3 regions of the Streptomyces sp. NPDC039480 genome follow, and region 3 is predicted to be linked to each of the others. Evidence: riboswitches for the same ligand, from Rfam matches in the RefSeq annotation. Region 3 holds a riboswitch; each other region holds the start of a gene.

Region 1 (4,773 bases), on a different contig from region 3:
GTCGAGCAGCGTCAGATAGAACTGGACGTGCACGGCCTCCTCGAAGAGCTGACGGCTCAAGTAAAGACGGGCCTCGGGGGAGTTGATGTGCTTGTAGAGCGTGAGCACGAGGTTGTTGGAGACGATCGAGTCGCCGGTCGCGAAGAACGCGACGAGCCGGCCGATCAGGTGCTGCTCCTCGGGCGTCATCTTCGCCAGGTCGGCGACGTCCGAGTGGAGGTCGACCTCCTCGACGGTCCAGGTGTTCTTGATCGCGTCCCGGTAGCGCTCGTAGAAGTCCGGGTAGCGCATGGGGCGCAGGGTCAGCTCGAAGCCCGGGTCGAGGAGGTTCTTCTCGGCGTTGGTGGTGGAGCTCATTACTGGCAGGCCTCGCAGGACTCGGGGTTTTCCAGGGAGCAGGCGACGGCTTCCTCGGCCGTGGCCTGCGCGGGGACGGGGGCGGCGGTGGCGGTCTGGGAGCCGCCGGCGGCGCGGGCGATGCGGGTGGCGGGGCGCGAGCGCAGGTAGTACGTGGTCTTCAGGCCCGACTGCCAGGCGTACGCGTACATCGAGGAGAGCTTGCCGATGGTCGGCGTCTCCAGGAACAGGTTCAGGGACTGCGCCTGGTCGAGGAACGGGGTGCGGGCCGCGGCCATGTCGATCAGGCCGCGCTGCGGGATCTCCCACGCCGTGCGGTACAGCGCCCGCACGTCCGCGGGGATCCAGCTGAAGCCCTGCACCGAGCCGTTGGCCTCGCGCAGCGCCTCGCGGGTCTGCGCGTCCCAGACGCCGAGCCGCTTCAGCTCCTCCACCAGATAGGCGTTGACCTGGAGGAACTCGCCGGACAGCGTCTCGCGCTTGAAGAGGTTGGAGACCTGCGGCTCGATGCACTCGTAGACGCCCGCGATGGACGCGATGGTCGCGGTCGGCGCGATGGCGAGCAGCAGCGAGTTGCGCATGCCGGTGGTGGCGATACGTTCCCGCAGGGCCGCCCAGCGCTCGGGCCAGGTCAGCTCGACGCCGTAGTGGTCGGGGTGCAGGACACCGCGGGCCGTGCGGGTCTTCTCCCAGGCGGGGAGGGGGCCGTTGCGCTCGGCGAGGTCCGCGGAGGCCTCGTACGCGGCGAGCATGATCCGCTCGGCGATGCGGGTGGAGAGGGCGCGGGCCTCGGGGGAGTCGAAGGGCAGCTTCAGCTGGAAGAAGACGTCCTGGAGGCCCATCGCGCCGAGGCCCACCGGGCGCCACTTGGCGTTGGAGCGGCCGGCCTGCTCGGTCGGGTAGAAGTTGATGTCGACGACGCGGTCGAGGAAGGTGACGGCGGTGCGGACGGTCTCGTCGAGCCGCTCCCAGTCGATGTCACCCGCCTCCTGGTCCACGAACGCGCCGAGGTTCACCGAGCCGAGGTTGCAGACGGCCGTCTCCCCGTCGTCCGTCACCTCCAGGATCTCCGTGCAGAGGTTCGAGGAGTGCACGGTGTGGCCGGGCTCCGCCGTCTGGTTGGCGGTGCGGTTGGCGGCGTCCTTGAACGTCATCCAGCCGTTGCCGGTCTGCGCGAGGGTGCGCATCATGCGGCCGTACAGGTCACGGGCCGACATGGTCTTCTTCGCGAGCCCGGCGGCCTCGGCGGCGCGGTAGGCGGCGTCGAACTCCTCGCCCCACAGGTCGACGAGCTCGGGCACGTCGGACGGCGAGAACAGCGACCACTGCTGGTCGGCGGCGACCCGGCGCATGAACTCGTCGGGGATCCAGTGCGCGAGGTTGAGGTTGTGCGTGCGCCGCTGGTCCTCACCCGTGTTGTCGCGCAGCTCCAGGAACTCCTCGATGTCGGAGTGCCAGGTCTCCAGGTAGACCGCGGCCGCGCCCTTGCGCCGGCCGCCCTGGTTCACGGCGGCGACCGAGGCGTCCAGGGTCTTCAGGAACGGCACGATGCCGTTCGAGTGCCCGTTCGTCCCGCGGATCAGCGAACCCCGGGAGCGGATGCGGGAGTACGAGAGGCCGATGCCGCCCGCGTGCTTGGAGAGCCGCGCGACCTGGTGGTAGCGGTCGTAGATCGAGTCGAGCTCGTCCAGCGGGGAGTCGAGGAGGTAGCAGGACGACATCTGCGGGTGGCGGGTGCCGGAGTTGAAGAGCGTCGGCGAGGACGGCAGGTAGTCCAGGCGGCTCATCAGGCGGTACAGCGCGGCCACTTCGTCGAGCGCGCGTGCGCTGCCGTCCTCCGCGAGGCCGCTCGCCACGCGCAGCATGAAGTGCTGCGGCGTCTCGATGACCTGCCGGGTGATGGGGTGGCGCAGCAGATAGCGGCTGTGCAGGGTGCGCAGGCCGAAGTACTCGAAGCGGAGGTCGGCGCCGTCGGCGAGCGCGGCCTCCACGAGCGCGTCGAGCCGGGCCGCGTGTTCGGTGACGAAGGACGCCGTGCGGTCGGCGATCAGGCCCTCGCGGTGGCCGACGGCGATCGACTCGGTGAAGGAGCGCACGCCCTGCGACGCGGCCTCGGCGGTGATGGAGAGGGTGAGCAGCCGGGCGGCGAGCCGGGAGTAGGCCGGGTCCTCCGAGATGAGCCCCGCGGCCGCCTCGGTCGCCAGCTCGCGCAGCTCCGACTCGTCGGCTCTGGCCGACCGGCCGCGCAGCGCGGCGGCGGCGACCCGGCCGGGGTCGGTGTCGGGGAGGTCGGCGGTGAGGTCGGTCAGGGTCCGCAGCAGCGCGGCCCCCGGTCCGTCGGTGCCTTCGGTACCCTCGGCGGTCGACTGTGACAGCGCTGACGCAGGTTCGGCAGGCGCGATGGTCACGTGGAGCTCTCCCTCGCTCGGCTCTGGGCCTGGGGGAGAGGACGGCACACACGGGCGCACCCGGGCAGGGCGGCGTACCGCGTCCACCGGCCCATTCCACGAGGCCCGGACGGTCGGCACCCGGGCCGGACGGCACGGGTGCACTGCCGGCAGGTCTTCGGACTCCGCGTACGACAAATGCGTACACGTCTACCGTTGCGGGACAGTTCCGGACTTGCACCGGATTCCCCTGCGGCGACAGCGAGCATGAGCATACATCTTGTGCCGCGCTCTTGAAGCAGGCCCACATCTTGTGTCGGCTTGCGGGGGCGGTGACTAGAGTTTCAATGCGTACGTCAGCAGTGGCACCGTCTCGATCGGCCTCCAGTCGCGCTCGGGCGTCCGCACGAAGCCGAGGCGCTCGTACAGCCGGTGGGCGGCGTGCATGGACCTCTGCGTGGACAGGACGAGCGCGCCGCGGCCCGCCTCCTCGGCGCGTCGCACGCACTCCCGTACGAGCGTCTCGCCCACGCCCCGGCCCCGCGTCTCGGGGGAGACGGCCAGCATGCGGATCTCCGCCTCGTTGTCCCGCGCGATGTCGGCCATCGGGCCGCCGGCCGGCACGTAGGTGACGCAGCCGAGCACCTGCCCGTCCGCCGCGGCCACCAGGACCTCGGCCGCCGCCGCCCGCGCCGGCACGTCGCGCAGCACCGTGAGATAGGGGTCCTCCGCGCCGAAGTCCAGGTGCCCCTCGGAGAGATAGGCCTGCGCGGTGAGCTCGCCGATGGTCTCGTAGTCCTCGGGTCGTGCCTCTCTGATGCTGATCGTGAAATCCATGGGCGCAGTGTGCAACACGGGTACGACAAAGGGCCGCCGGTTTTTTCCGGCGGCCCGAGTCGCGTGCGCGGTGGTGCGGATCAGTGCCCGGCGCCCGCTGTCGCCTTCGGCAGTTCCTGGACGACGCCGGGGTCGCCGGCGTCCGCCGTGTAGTCCTCCGGCGACGTCTCGTCGATGCCCTCGGGCGCCTTCAGCGCCTTCAGGACGAAGGTGAGGACGACGGTCACGACCACGTTCAGGACGAACGCGGTGAGGCCGATGTAGCCGATCTCGCCGATGCCCGGGATCGTGTCGGACGAGCCGCCGAAGTGTTTCTGCGTGGGCGAGGCGACGCCGTACGCGGCGAGCGTGCCGTAGACCATGCCGACCGCCCAGCCCGCGAGCAGCGCCCAGCGGTGGAACCACCGGGTGAACAGGCCGCCGACCAGCGCGGGCATCGTCTGCAGGATCCAGATGCCGCCCAGGAGCTGGAAGTTGATCGCGACGGTCTTGTCCATGCCGAGGACGAAGACGAGGGCGCCCACCTTCACCATGAGCGAGACGAGCTTGGAGACCTTGGTCTCCTGCGCGGGCGTCGCGTCCGGCTTGATGAAGTCCTTGTAGATGTTGCGGGTGAAGAGGTTCGCGGCTGCGATGGACATGATGGCGGCAGGCACGAGCGCGCCGATGCCGATCGCGGCGAAGGCGACGCCCGTGAACCAGTCGGGGAACATGTTCTCGAAGAGCTGCGGGATCGCCAGCTGGCCGTTCTCGACCTTCACCCCGGCCGCGATCGCCATGAAGCCGAGCAGCGCGAGCAGGCCCAGCATCAGGGAGTACAGGGGCAGGATCGTGGTGTTGCGGCGGATCACGTTCCGGCTCTTGGAGGAGAGCGTCGCCGTGATCGAGTGCGGGTACATGAAGAGCGCGAGGGCCGAGCCGAGCGCCAGGGTCGCGTACGTCCACTGACCGGCCTCGGGCGGTGCGAGCGCGCCGCGCGGCTTGTCGGTCGCCGGGTTGGTCTGCGAGAACGCCTCGCCCGCCTTGGCGAAGATGTCGTCGAAGCCGCCGAGCTTGATCGGTATGTAGATGATCGCGACGACGATGACGAGGTAGATCAGACCGTCCTTCACGAACGCGATCAGCGCGGGCGCGCGCAGCCCCGACGAGTACGTGTACGCGGCGAGCACGGCGAACGCGATCAGGAGCGGCA
Region 2 (4,773 bases), on a different contig from region 3:
AGCCCAAGACGGCGGTGGCCATGTCCGCCGTGCTCAACCTCGTCGGAGCCTTCCTCTCCGTCGAAGTCGCCAAGACGATCTCCGGCGGCATCGTCAACGAGGACGGCCTGAAAACCGAGGTCATCTTCGCCGCGCTCGTCGGCGCGATTCTCTGGAATCTCCTGACCTGGCTGGTGGGCCTGCCCTCCAGCTCCTCCCACGCCCTCTTCGGCGGCCTCATCGGCGCCGCGGTCATGTCGATGGGCTGGTCGTCGATCGACGGCGGCACCGTCGTCACCAAGATCCTGATCCCGGCCCTCGCCGCGCCGCTCGTGGCGGGTCTCGCCGCGACGCTGGCCACGCGCCTGACGTACCGGATCGGCCGCAACACCGACACCAAGGCCACCGCGAAGGGCTACCGCGCGGGCCAGATCGCCTCCGCGGGCCTGGTCTCGCTGGCCCACGGCACGAACGACGCGCAGAAGACCATGGGCATCATCACGCTCGCCCTGGTCACCGGCGGCGTCCTGAACCCCGGCGCGAACCCCCCGATGTGGGTCATCGTCTCGGCCGGTGTGGCCATCGCCCTCGGTACGTACCTCGGCGGCTGGCGCATCATCCGCACCATGGGCAAGGGCCTCACCGACCTCCAGCCGCAGCAGGGCTTCGCCGCCCAGACCAGCGCCGCGACGGTCATCCTGGCCTCCTCCCACCTGGGCTTCTCGCTCTCCACCACCCAGTCCTGCTCCGGCGCCGTGATGGGCGCGGGCCTCGGCCGCAAGGGCGGCGTGGTCCGCTGGTCGACCGCGACCCGGATGTTCGTCGCCTGGGGTCTGACGCTGCCGGCCGCCGGCCTGGTCGGCGCGGGCGCCGAGTTCCTCACCAAGCAGGGCCCCTGGGGCGTCGCGGTCACCGCCGCGCTCCTGGTCGCCGGCTCGGCCGTCATCTGGGCGCTCTCGCGGCGCAACGCCGTCGACCACACCAACGTCACCGACGACGAGATCCGTCACGACGGCGCCACCGGTGCCGAGCCCGCGGGCGTCGTGACCACCGCGATCGCCGCCGTCACCCCGCCCCCGACGGGCGCGATGGCCGCCTCGACCGGCCCCGACGAGGCCGTCAAGGCCACCGTCACGGCCCCGACCACCACCACGACCGGTGCCATGGCGGAACCCGCCAGGACCGCGACGGTATAAGGACAGATCACCATGAGCATCGACTGGGCAGCTCTCGGCTCCGTCTTCGGAGTCAGCCTCGCGGTGACGGTGGCCCTGGTGGGCCTGTTCACCCTCGGCGTCGTCGGCCTCTCCAAGCAGGAGACGGCGGCCGCATCGGACGGCGGTTCCGCGGCCATGGCGCGCACCGGCGCGTACGCCTGCTTCGCGCTGTGCGCGGCGGCCGTGGCGTACGGGATCTATCTGATCGTCGCCTGACAGCGGAGTTCCCCGGTGGGGCGCGGAGCGTGCGGAACGCTTCGCGCCCCACCGGCGTGTGTGGGCCCCAACACACTCTCCCGCCGCAGGTCAACGGCGAGTTGACGGGCATTCGCGGGGCGTGGTGGACTGCCGGGGCCAACTACGGCGGCAGAAGAGGAAGCCGGTGCGAATCCGGCGCGGTCCCGCCACTGTCACCGGGGAGCGACGCTCCCCGTGAGCCAGGAACTCTCGCCGCCGATCACGTCGAACCAGGGCGCGGACACCCTGAGTGAGGACATATCGCCATGCGCGGCCGCCCGTTGCCGGTTCCTTCCCTGAGTACGAGTTCCCTCCTCAGTGCAGCGACGGGCTGAGCCCATGAGTGCCGATCGCGACTTCGCGTACGGCGCCGCCGCCGGACTCCTCGGTGACCTGCTGCTCGGCGATCCGCGCCGGGGCCATCCGGTCGCCGCGTTCGGACGTGCCGCGGGCGCCGTCGAGCGGATGCTGTGGCGTGACCACCGCGGGTGGGGCGCGCTGCACGCCGTGGTGTGCGCCGGGGGCGCGGCGGGCGCCGCAGCCCTCGCCTCTTCTCTCGTACGCCGGTCACGCGCCGGTTCGGTGGCGCTGACCGCCGCCGCGACCTGGGCCGTGGTCGGCGGCACCTCCCTCGGCCGTGAGGCGCGGGCCGTCGGCGGGGCGCTGGAGGCCGACGACATCGAGGTCGCGCGGGAGCGGCTGCCGCATCTGTGCGGGCGCGACCCGCAGGCGCTGGACGCCGACGGCGTCGCACGGGCCGTCGTGGAGTCCGTTGCCGAGAACACGTCCGACGCGGTGGTGGGGGCGCTCGTGTGGGGCGCCATCGGCGGGGTGCCGGGGCTCGTCGCCTTCCGCGCCGTGAACACGCTGGACGCGATGGTCGGCCACAAGTCGTCGAGGTACCGGCGTTACGGGTGGGCCTCGGCCCGTCTCGACGACGTCTTCGGGTGGCCGGGGGCGCGGCTCACCGCCGCGCTGGCCGTGCTGGCGGGGGACTCGCCGTCGGGGGCGGTCAAGGCGTGGCGTTCCGACGCCGCGCAGCACCCCAGTCCCAACGCGGGGCCCGTCGAGGCCGCCTTCGCGGGGGCGTTGGGCGTGCGGCTCGGGGGGACCCTCTCGTACGCGGGGCGGGTCGAGCACCGGCCCGTCCTGAACGGGTCGGGGCGGGACGTGCGGGTGGCGGACATCGAGCGGGCCGTGAAGCTGTCCCGGCGCGTGAGCTGGCTGGCACTGGGAGTCGCGGTGACGGCCCGCCGGGCGCTGCGGTCGGCGAAGTCGAGGAGAGACGTATGAGTGGCGGGTTGCTCGTCGCGGGGACCACATCGGACGCGGGGAAGAGCGTCGTCACCGCCGGCATCTGCCGGTGGCTGACCCGCAAGGGCGTGTCCGTCGCGCCGTTCAAGGCGCAGAACATGTCCCTGAACTCCTTCGTCACGCGCGAGGGTGCCGAGATCGGGCGCGCGCAGGCCATGCAGGCGCAGGCCGCCCGCGTCGAGCCGAGCGCGCTGATGAACCCGGTGCTGCTCAAGCCGGGCGGCGATCGCTCCAGCCAGGTCGTGCTCATGGGCAAGCCGGTGGGTGAGATGAGTGCGCGTGGCTACCACGGGGGGCGGCAGGCCGCGCTGCTCGACACCGTCGTGGGATGCCTGGAGGAGCTGCGGGGCAGCTATGACGCCGTGATCTGTGAGGGCGCGGGCAGTCCCGCCGAGATCAATCTGCGGCGCACCGACATCGTGAACATGGGCATCGCGCGCGCCGCCCGCTTCCCCGTCCTGGTGGTCGGTGACATCGACCGGGGCGGGGTGTTCGCGTCGTTCTTCGGGACGACGGCGCTGCTGAGCGCGGCGGACCAGGAGCTCGTCGCCGGGTATCTGGTGAACAAGTTCCGCGGGGACGTCTCCCTCCTCGAACCGGGGCTCGACATGCTGCTCGGTCTGACCGGGCGGCGCACGTACGGCGTGCTGCCGTTCCAGCACGGGCTCGGCATCGACGAGGAGGACGGCCTGCGGGTCTCCCTGCGGGGCGCGGTGCGGGAGTCCGTGGTGGCGCCGCCGGTCGGCGAGGACGTGCTGCGGGTCGCCGTGTGCGCGGTGCCGCTGATGTCCAACTTCACGGATGTGGACGCGCTGGCCGCCGAGCCGGGCGTCGTCGTGCGGTTCGTGGACCGGGCGGAGGAGCTCGTCGACGCGGACCTCGTGGTCGTACCGGGCACGCGCGGCACGGTGAAGGCGCTGCGGTGGCTGCGTGAGCGCGGCCTCGCGGACGCCCTCGCGCGGCGGGCCGCCGAGGGGCGGCCGGTGCTCGGCATCTGCGGCGGCTTCCAGGTCCTCGGCGAGCACATCGAGGACGACGTGGAGTCGCGGGCCGGGTCCGTCGACGGGCTCGGGCTGCTGCCGGTGCGGGTGCGGTTCGCCCGTGAGAAGACGCTCGCGCGGCCGGTGGGCGAGGCCCTCGGGGAGGCGGTCGAGGGGTACGAGATCCATCACGGCGTGGCCGAGGTGGCGGGCGGGGAGCCGTTCCTGGACGGCTGCCGGGTCGGCGAGGTGTGGGGCACGCACTGGCACGGGTCGCTGGAGAGCGACGCGTTCCGCCGCCGGTTCCTCACCGAGGTCGCCCGCGCGGCGGGCCGCCGCTTCGTGCCCGCCCCCGACACCAGTTTCGGCACGCTGCGGGAGGAACAGCTCGACCTGCTCGGCGACCTGATCGAAGAACACGCGGACACGGACGCACTGTGGGGCCTGATCGAGAACGGCGCGCCGGCAGGCCTGCCGTTCATCGCGCCGGGTGCGCCGTCATGAGCGCCCGCGCAACGGCTCTCGTAAGCGCCGCCACGCACCACCGCATCAAGGAGGCTCTGTGAGTACCCCGTATCCGTTCACCGCTCTCGTCGGGCAGGACGACCTGCGGCTCGCGCTGTTGCTGAACGCCGTATCGCCCGCCGTCGGCGGCGTACTCGTGCGGGGGGAGAAGGGCACCGCCAAGTCCACCGCCGTGCGCGCGCTCTCCGCGCTGCTTCCGGAGGTGCCGGTCGTCGCCGGGTGCCGCTTCTCGTGCGACCCGGCCGCGCCCGACCCGAACTGCCCCGACGGCCCGCACGAGGCGGGCGGCGCCACCGCGCGCCCCGCCCGCATGGTCGAGCTGCCCGTCGGCGCGTCCGAGGACCGGCTCGTCGGCGCCCTCGACATCGAGCGGGCGCTCGCCGAGGGCGTGAAGGCCTTCGAGCCCGGACTGCTCGCCGACGCCCACCGCGGCATCCTGTACGTCGACGAGGTCAACCTCCTCCACGACCACCTGGTCGACCTGCTCCTGGACGCCGCCGCGATGGGCGCCTCGTACGTCG
Region 3 (4,773 bases):
CTGCCGCGCTGGCTGGACAAGGCGCTGCCGAACGTGGACGTGGAGGGCGAGAAGCTCCACAGGAACCTCGGCGACACGGGGGCGCCGGACGCGGAGACGGACCGGGAGCTGGCCCGCGTGGGCCGCTGACACACCCCGCCCCCGCCGCACGGGCGGGCCGGCCGGGACACTCCCACTGACGGGGGCGTCCTGGCCGGTCCGCCCGGTTCTTTTTCCCCGCGTGGCTGCCGGGGGGGGCGCCCGGTTCTTTTCCCCGCGTCCCCGCCGGGGGACCGCCCGGCTCTCTTCCACCCGCGTCCGCCGCCGGGGGAGAAGCGTCCGGGCTGGTCTACTCGGTTCGTTCGCCCTGCGTCCGTCGGCGGGGGGCCGCCCGGTTCTTCCCCCCCCCCCGCGTAGCCGCTGGAGAGAAGAGTCCGAGCTGGCCATCCCGGTTCGTTCGCCCCGCGTCCGCTGCCGGGGGCCGTCCGGTTCTTCCCCCCCCCCGCGTAGCCGCTGGGGGAGAAGCGTCCGAGCTGGTCCACCCGGTTCGTTCGCTCGCATCCGCCGGGGGCCGCCCGGTTCTCTCCCTCCCCCCTCGCGTCGCCGCTGGGGGAAAAGTGTCCGGGCTGGCCATTCCGGTTCGTTCCCCCGCGTCCGCTGCCGGGGGCCCGCCCGGCCCTTCTCCCCCGTCCGCGGACGGGCCGCCCGCCGGTTGCGCCGACTGCCGCAGCCGGTAGCGCGCTGCTTGCCGGCCGGTCGGAGGGTGACACCATGCGTGTCTTCTCCAGGCGGTCCCGGTCACGCGTGCCGAACGCTCGCGCGCGGTCCGGGTCGCGGGTGCGGAATGTCTTCGTGCGGTCCGGGTCGTGCGTGCGGAGCGTCTTCGAGCGGTCTGGTTCGTGCGTGCGGAACGTCCTTGTGCGGTCCAGGTCGCGGGTGCGGGATGTCTTCGCACGGTCCGGTTCGCGCGTGTGGAACGTCCTTGCGCGGTCCAGGTCGCGCGTGCGGAATGTCTTCGTGCGGTTCGGGTCGCGGGTGCGGAGCGTCTTCGTGAGGTCCGGGTCGCGCGGGCCGAACCCCCTCGCGGCATCCGGTTCGTGCGTGCCGAACGCCCTCACGCGGGCAGGGGCGCGTGTGCCGAGCGCCCTCGCGCAGCCCGGGATGCACTTGCCGAAGGTTGTGCTGCCGAGCGCCCTGCGTGGGGCACTGGGGGTGCTGCCCGGTGCGGCGGCCGTCGTAGCGCTGCTGGTGTGCGCGGCCGGCATCGATCCCGTGGTGCCCGCCGGCGACGACGGAACCTCCCTCCGGGCGACCGCCCCGGGACATCGCTCCGTCATGCCCGCCGCCGCTCGGCCCGCGCGCCAGGTGCCCTCGTCGTACGCGGCGTTCCGCGCGGCGCCCCCACGCATCCTGCCCCGCACGGCCTGGCTGGCGCCGGGGACAGCCACCCCGCCGCCCGCCCGTTACGCGGACCGGGTCGAGGCCGTCTTCATCCACCACACCGACTCCCCGAACGGCTACGACTGCGACGACGTCCCACGCATCATCCGCTCGCTCTACACCGGCCAGGAGGCGGACAGGGACTGGGACGACATCGGCTACAACTTCCTCGTGGACCGCTGCGGCACGCTCTACGAGGGGCGCGCGGGCGGCACCGACAGGCCCGTCGTCGGGGCGCACGCGCAGGGCTTCAACCGGGGCTCGACGGGCGTGGCGGCGATCGGCACATTCACGGCGGGGACTCCGGTGCCCAAGGCGATGACCGACGCCATCGCCGCGCTCGCCGCCTGGAAGCTCGGCCTCTCGGGCGTCGACCCGCGCGGTTCGGCGCGGCTGGTCTCCACCAACAGCCGGAGCCGGTTCGCGGCAGGGACCGACGCGGTCTTCCACACGATCGCGGCCCACAAGGACGGCTACGCCACGTCCTGCCCCGGAGCGTCCCTGACCGCCGAGATGCCGACGATCAGAGAAGCCGCAGCCCGGCTCCAGGGCAGATGAACCGAGGCGCCAGCAACGGCCCGCAGAGACCGATGTACGGCACCACCGTGCCGTCGACATCCTCGCGCGAGGCGGGACGCGCGCCGCACCGCACCGGTCTGTTCGTCCGTGGCAGTTTGCTGAAGTGCACGCCCCTTAGGCGGCTCTTGCTGCCTCCGACCGCTCCACGTGGACGATGGCGAGGCACTCCGAGGGGTGCCCGCGTAATGAGGGGCGCGCCCACGGCGAATGTCGCCGTGGCGATCAGTGTGGGGTGGGACGGCCTGGGCTCTGCAGCCTGCAGGGAGTCACCCCCCACGCAAACTGACAAAGTTCGCACCGGCAACGGATCAACACCCCCTCCGAAATATCAAGTGGGCCCCGCAGGAAGTCGCTGCCATGATGCCGATCATGAGCAGCGATCTGAGACAGAGGTACGCCGCATACCGCTGGACCCGCGCGACGAACGGCGCATCGGGCGCCGGGGTGCACCGCCTCACCGGAGCGGACGCGGGCAAACCCGAGTTGTACGTGAAGACCGCCCCCGTCACGCACGACGGATCACCCTCCGACCTGCAGGGCGAGGCCGACCGCCTCGCCTGGCTCGCCGGGCGGGGCATCCCGGTGCCGCGCATCGTCGAGCGGGGCGCCGACGACCGCACGGCGTGGCTGGTGACCGAGGCGGTGCCCGGCAGACCGGCCGCCGACGAGTGGCCTGCGGAGCAGCGGTACGCCGTGGCCGAGTCGCTCGCCGACCTCGCCGGAGCCCTGCACCGACTGCCCCTGGAGGACTGCCCGTTCGACCGCTCCCTGCCGGTCACCATGGAGCAGGCCGCACACCACGTCGCCGAAGGCCTGCTGGACCTGGACGATCTCGACGAGGAGCGCGCCGGATGGACCGGGCAGCGCCTCCTCGACGAACTGCGCCGCACCCGCCCGGCGGCGGAGGACCTGGTCGTCACCCACGGCGACCTCACCCCGGAGAACGTCCTCCTCGACCCCGACACCTGCCGCGTCACCGGAGTCATCGACGTCGTCCGCCTCGGCAGGGCGGACCGGCACACCGATCTCGCCATACTCGTAAGGGAGTTGGCGCACGAGGAAGACCCCTGGTTCGGACCCGAGTACGCCGAACGGTTCCTGCGGCGGTACGAGGAGCAGACGGCGACCGCGGCCGACAAGGAGAAGCTGGACTTCTACCGGCTGCTCGACGAATTCTTCTGACCGGGCGGACAGCCTCTGAGCAGGGGCGTACGCGGTGGTGGTGTGCGCTCGGGTGTGCCACCGGCGCGACCCGCGTGCAAGTTGTCAGGCAGATCTTTGCGCACTAGTGTCACCACGCCTTGGTGCTCGGGAAATCCGGTGTGATGCCGGTGCGGCCCTCGCCACTGTGATCGGGAAGTCCGGCTCCAGCCCTCGCGGCAGCCACTGGGTGCACACGTACCCGGGAAGGCGGAGTCCGGTCGGTACGACCCGTCAGCCAGGAGACCGGCCAAGGCACGTTGTCCATCCACGAGGTGCTGGAGAGGGTCTGCTGAGCCATGCACATAGCCGAGGGTTTCCTCCCGCCGGCGCACGCGATCGCCTGGGGCGTAGCGTCCGCGCCGTTCGTCGTCCACGGAGTCCGCTCCCTGACCCGTGAAGTCAAGGAACACCCGGAGAGCACGCTGCTCCTCGGTGCCTCCGGGGCCTTCACGTTTGTCCTTTCCGCGTTGAAAATCCCCTCGGTGACGGGCAGTTGCTCGCACCCGACGGGGACCGGGCTCGGGGCGATCCTGTTCCGGCCACCGATCATGACGGTGCTCGGCACCATCACCCTGCTCTTCCAGGCCCTGCTGCTCGCCCACGGCGGACTCACCACCCTGGGCGCCAACGTGTTCTCCATGGCGATCATCGGCCCCTGGGCGGGTTACGCGGTCTACCGGCTCCTGAGGCGGTACGACGTGCCGCTCATGGTCACCGTGTTCTTCGGGGCATTCGTCGCCGACCTGACCACGTACTGCGTCACCAGCGTCCAGCTGGCCCTCGCGTTCCCCGACCCCGGCAGCGGTTTCCTGGGCGCCCTGGGCAAGTTCGGCGGCATCTTCGCCGTCACGCAGATCCCCCTGGCCGTCAGCGAAGGCCTGCTCACCGTCCTGGTGATGCGTCTGCTCGTGCAGTCCAGCAAGGGCGAACTGACCCGCCTCGGCGTACTGCTGCAGCGCAAGCAGGCGGACACCGCGAAGAAGGCGGACACGACGAAGAAGACCGAGACGGGGGCCAGCGCCTGATGAGCCGGAACGCGAAGATCAACACACTGCTGCTCCTCATCGTCGCCGCGCTCGCGGTCCTTCCCCTGGCGCTCGGTCTCGGCGACGACGAGGAAGAGCCGTTCGCCGGCGCCGACGCCCAGGCCGAGACGGCGATCACCGAGATCGACCCGGACTATGATCCATGGTTCTCGCCGCTGTACGAACCCCCGTCCGGGGAAGTCGAGTCGGCGCTGTTCGCCCTGCAGGCGGCCATCGGCGCGGGCGTCCTCGCGTACTACTTCGGGCTGCGCAAGGGCCGCCGCCAGGGCGCGGAACAGGCACGGGACGAAGCGACGCGACCAGAAGCAGCGGGGACGGAAGCAGTGGGGCCGTCCACGTCGACCGGCTCCGGTGAGCCGGTCGACGTGGACGGCCCCCGGTCCGGGACCGAGCGGGTCTGACCCGGCGTGCTGCCCATCGACGCGGCGGCGCACAGCAGTCGCTGGCGCCGCCGGCATCCCGTGGACAAGGCCGTGCTCGGTCTCGGCCTCACCGTCCTGGCCATCTCGCTGCCGCCCTGGCCGGG

The links. A riboswitch is a leader RNA that binds a small molecule or an ion and turns the genes downstream of it on or off. The one in region 3 is predicted to bind cobalamin.
Region 1: it holds a riboswitch for cobalamin, as region 3 does, so the genes downstream of both, ACZ56E_RS09560 (ribonucleoside-diphosphate reductase subunit alpha) here and ACZ56E_RS11510 (energy-coupling factor ABC transporter permease) in region 3, are expected to answer to the same signal.
Region 2: it holds a riboswitch for cobalamin, as region 3 does, so the genes downstream of both, ACZ56E_RS31185 (cobalamin biosynthesis protein) here and ACZ56E_RS11510 (energy-coupling factor ABC transporter permease) in region 3, are expected to answer to the same signal.

Annotation. Positions count from the first base shown of each region.
Region 1 is NZ_JBVITX010000002.1:767,873-772,645, forward strand. Features, by position in the region: gene ACZ56E_RS09555 (ribonucleotide-diphosphate reductase subunit beta) at 1-357, opposite strand, end outside; gene ACZ56E_RS09560 (ribonucleoside-diphosphate reductase subunit alpha) at 357-2,765, opposite strand; cobalamin riboswitch at 2,897-3,019, opposite strand; gene ACZ56E_RS09565 (GNAT family N-acetyltransferase) at 3,081-3,581, opposite strand; gene mctP (monocarboxylate uptake permease MctP) at 3,662-4,773, opposite strand, start outside.
Region 2 is NZ_JBVITX010000011.1:293,230-298,002, reverse strand. Features, by position in the region: gene ACZ56E_RS31195 (inorganic phosphate transporter) at 1-1,175, shown strand, start outside; gene ACZ56E_RS31190 (hypothetical protein) at 1,188-1,412, shown strand; cobalamin riboswitch at 1,521-1,665, shown strand; gene ACZ56E_RS31185 (cobalamin biosynthesis protein) at 1,773-2,726, shown strand; gene ACZ56E_RS31180 (cobyric acid synthase) at 2,723-4,231, shown strand; gene ACZ56E_RS31175 (putative cobaltochelatase) at 4,290-4,773, shown strand, end outside.
Region 3 is NZ_JBVITX010000003.1:187,197-191,969, reverse strand. Features, by position in the region: gene ACZ56E_RS11525 (MMPL family transporter) at 1-129, shown strand, start outside; gene ACZ56E_RS11520 (peptidoglycan recognition protein family protein) at 1,141-1,977, shown strand; gene ACZ56E_RS11515 (APH(3') family aminoglycoside O-phosphotransferase) at 2,359-3,180, shown strand; cobalamin riboswitch at 3,284-3,467, shown strand; gene ACZ56E_RS11510 (energy-coupling factor ABC transporter permease) at 3,498-4,226, shown strand; gene ACZ56E_RS11505 (energy-coupling factor ABC transporter substrate-binding protein) at 4,226-4,648, shown strand; gene cbiQ (cobalt ECF transporter T component CbiQ) at 4,655-4,773, shown strand, end outside.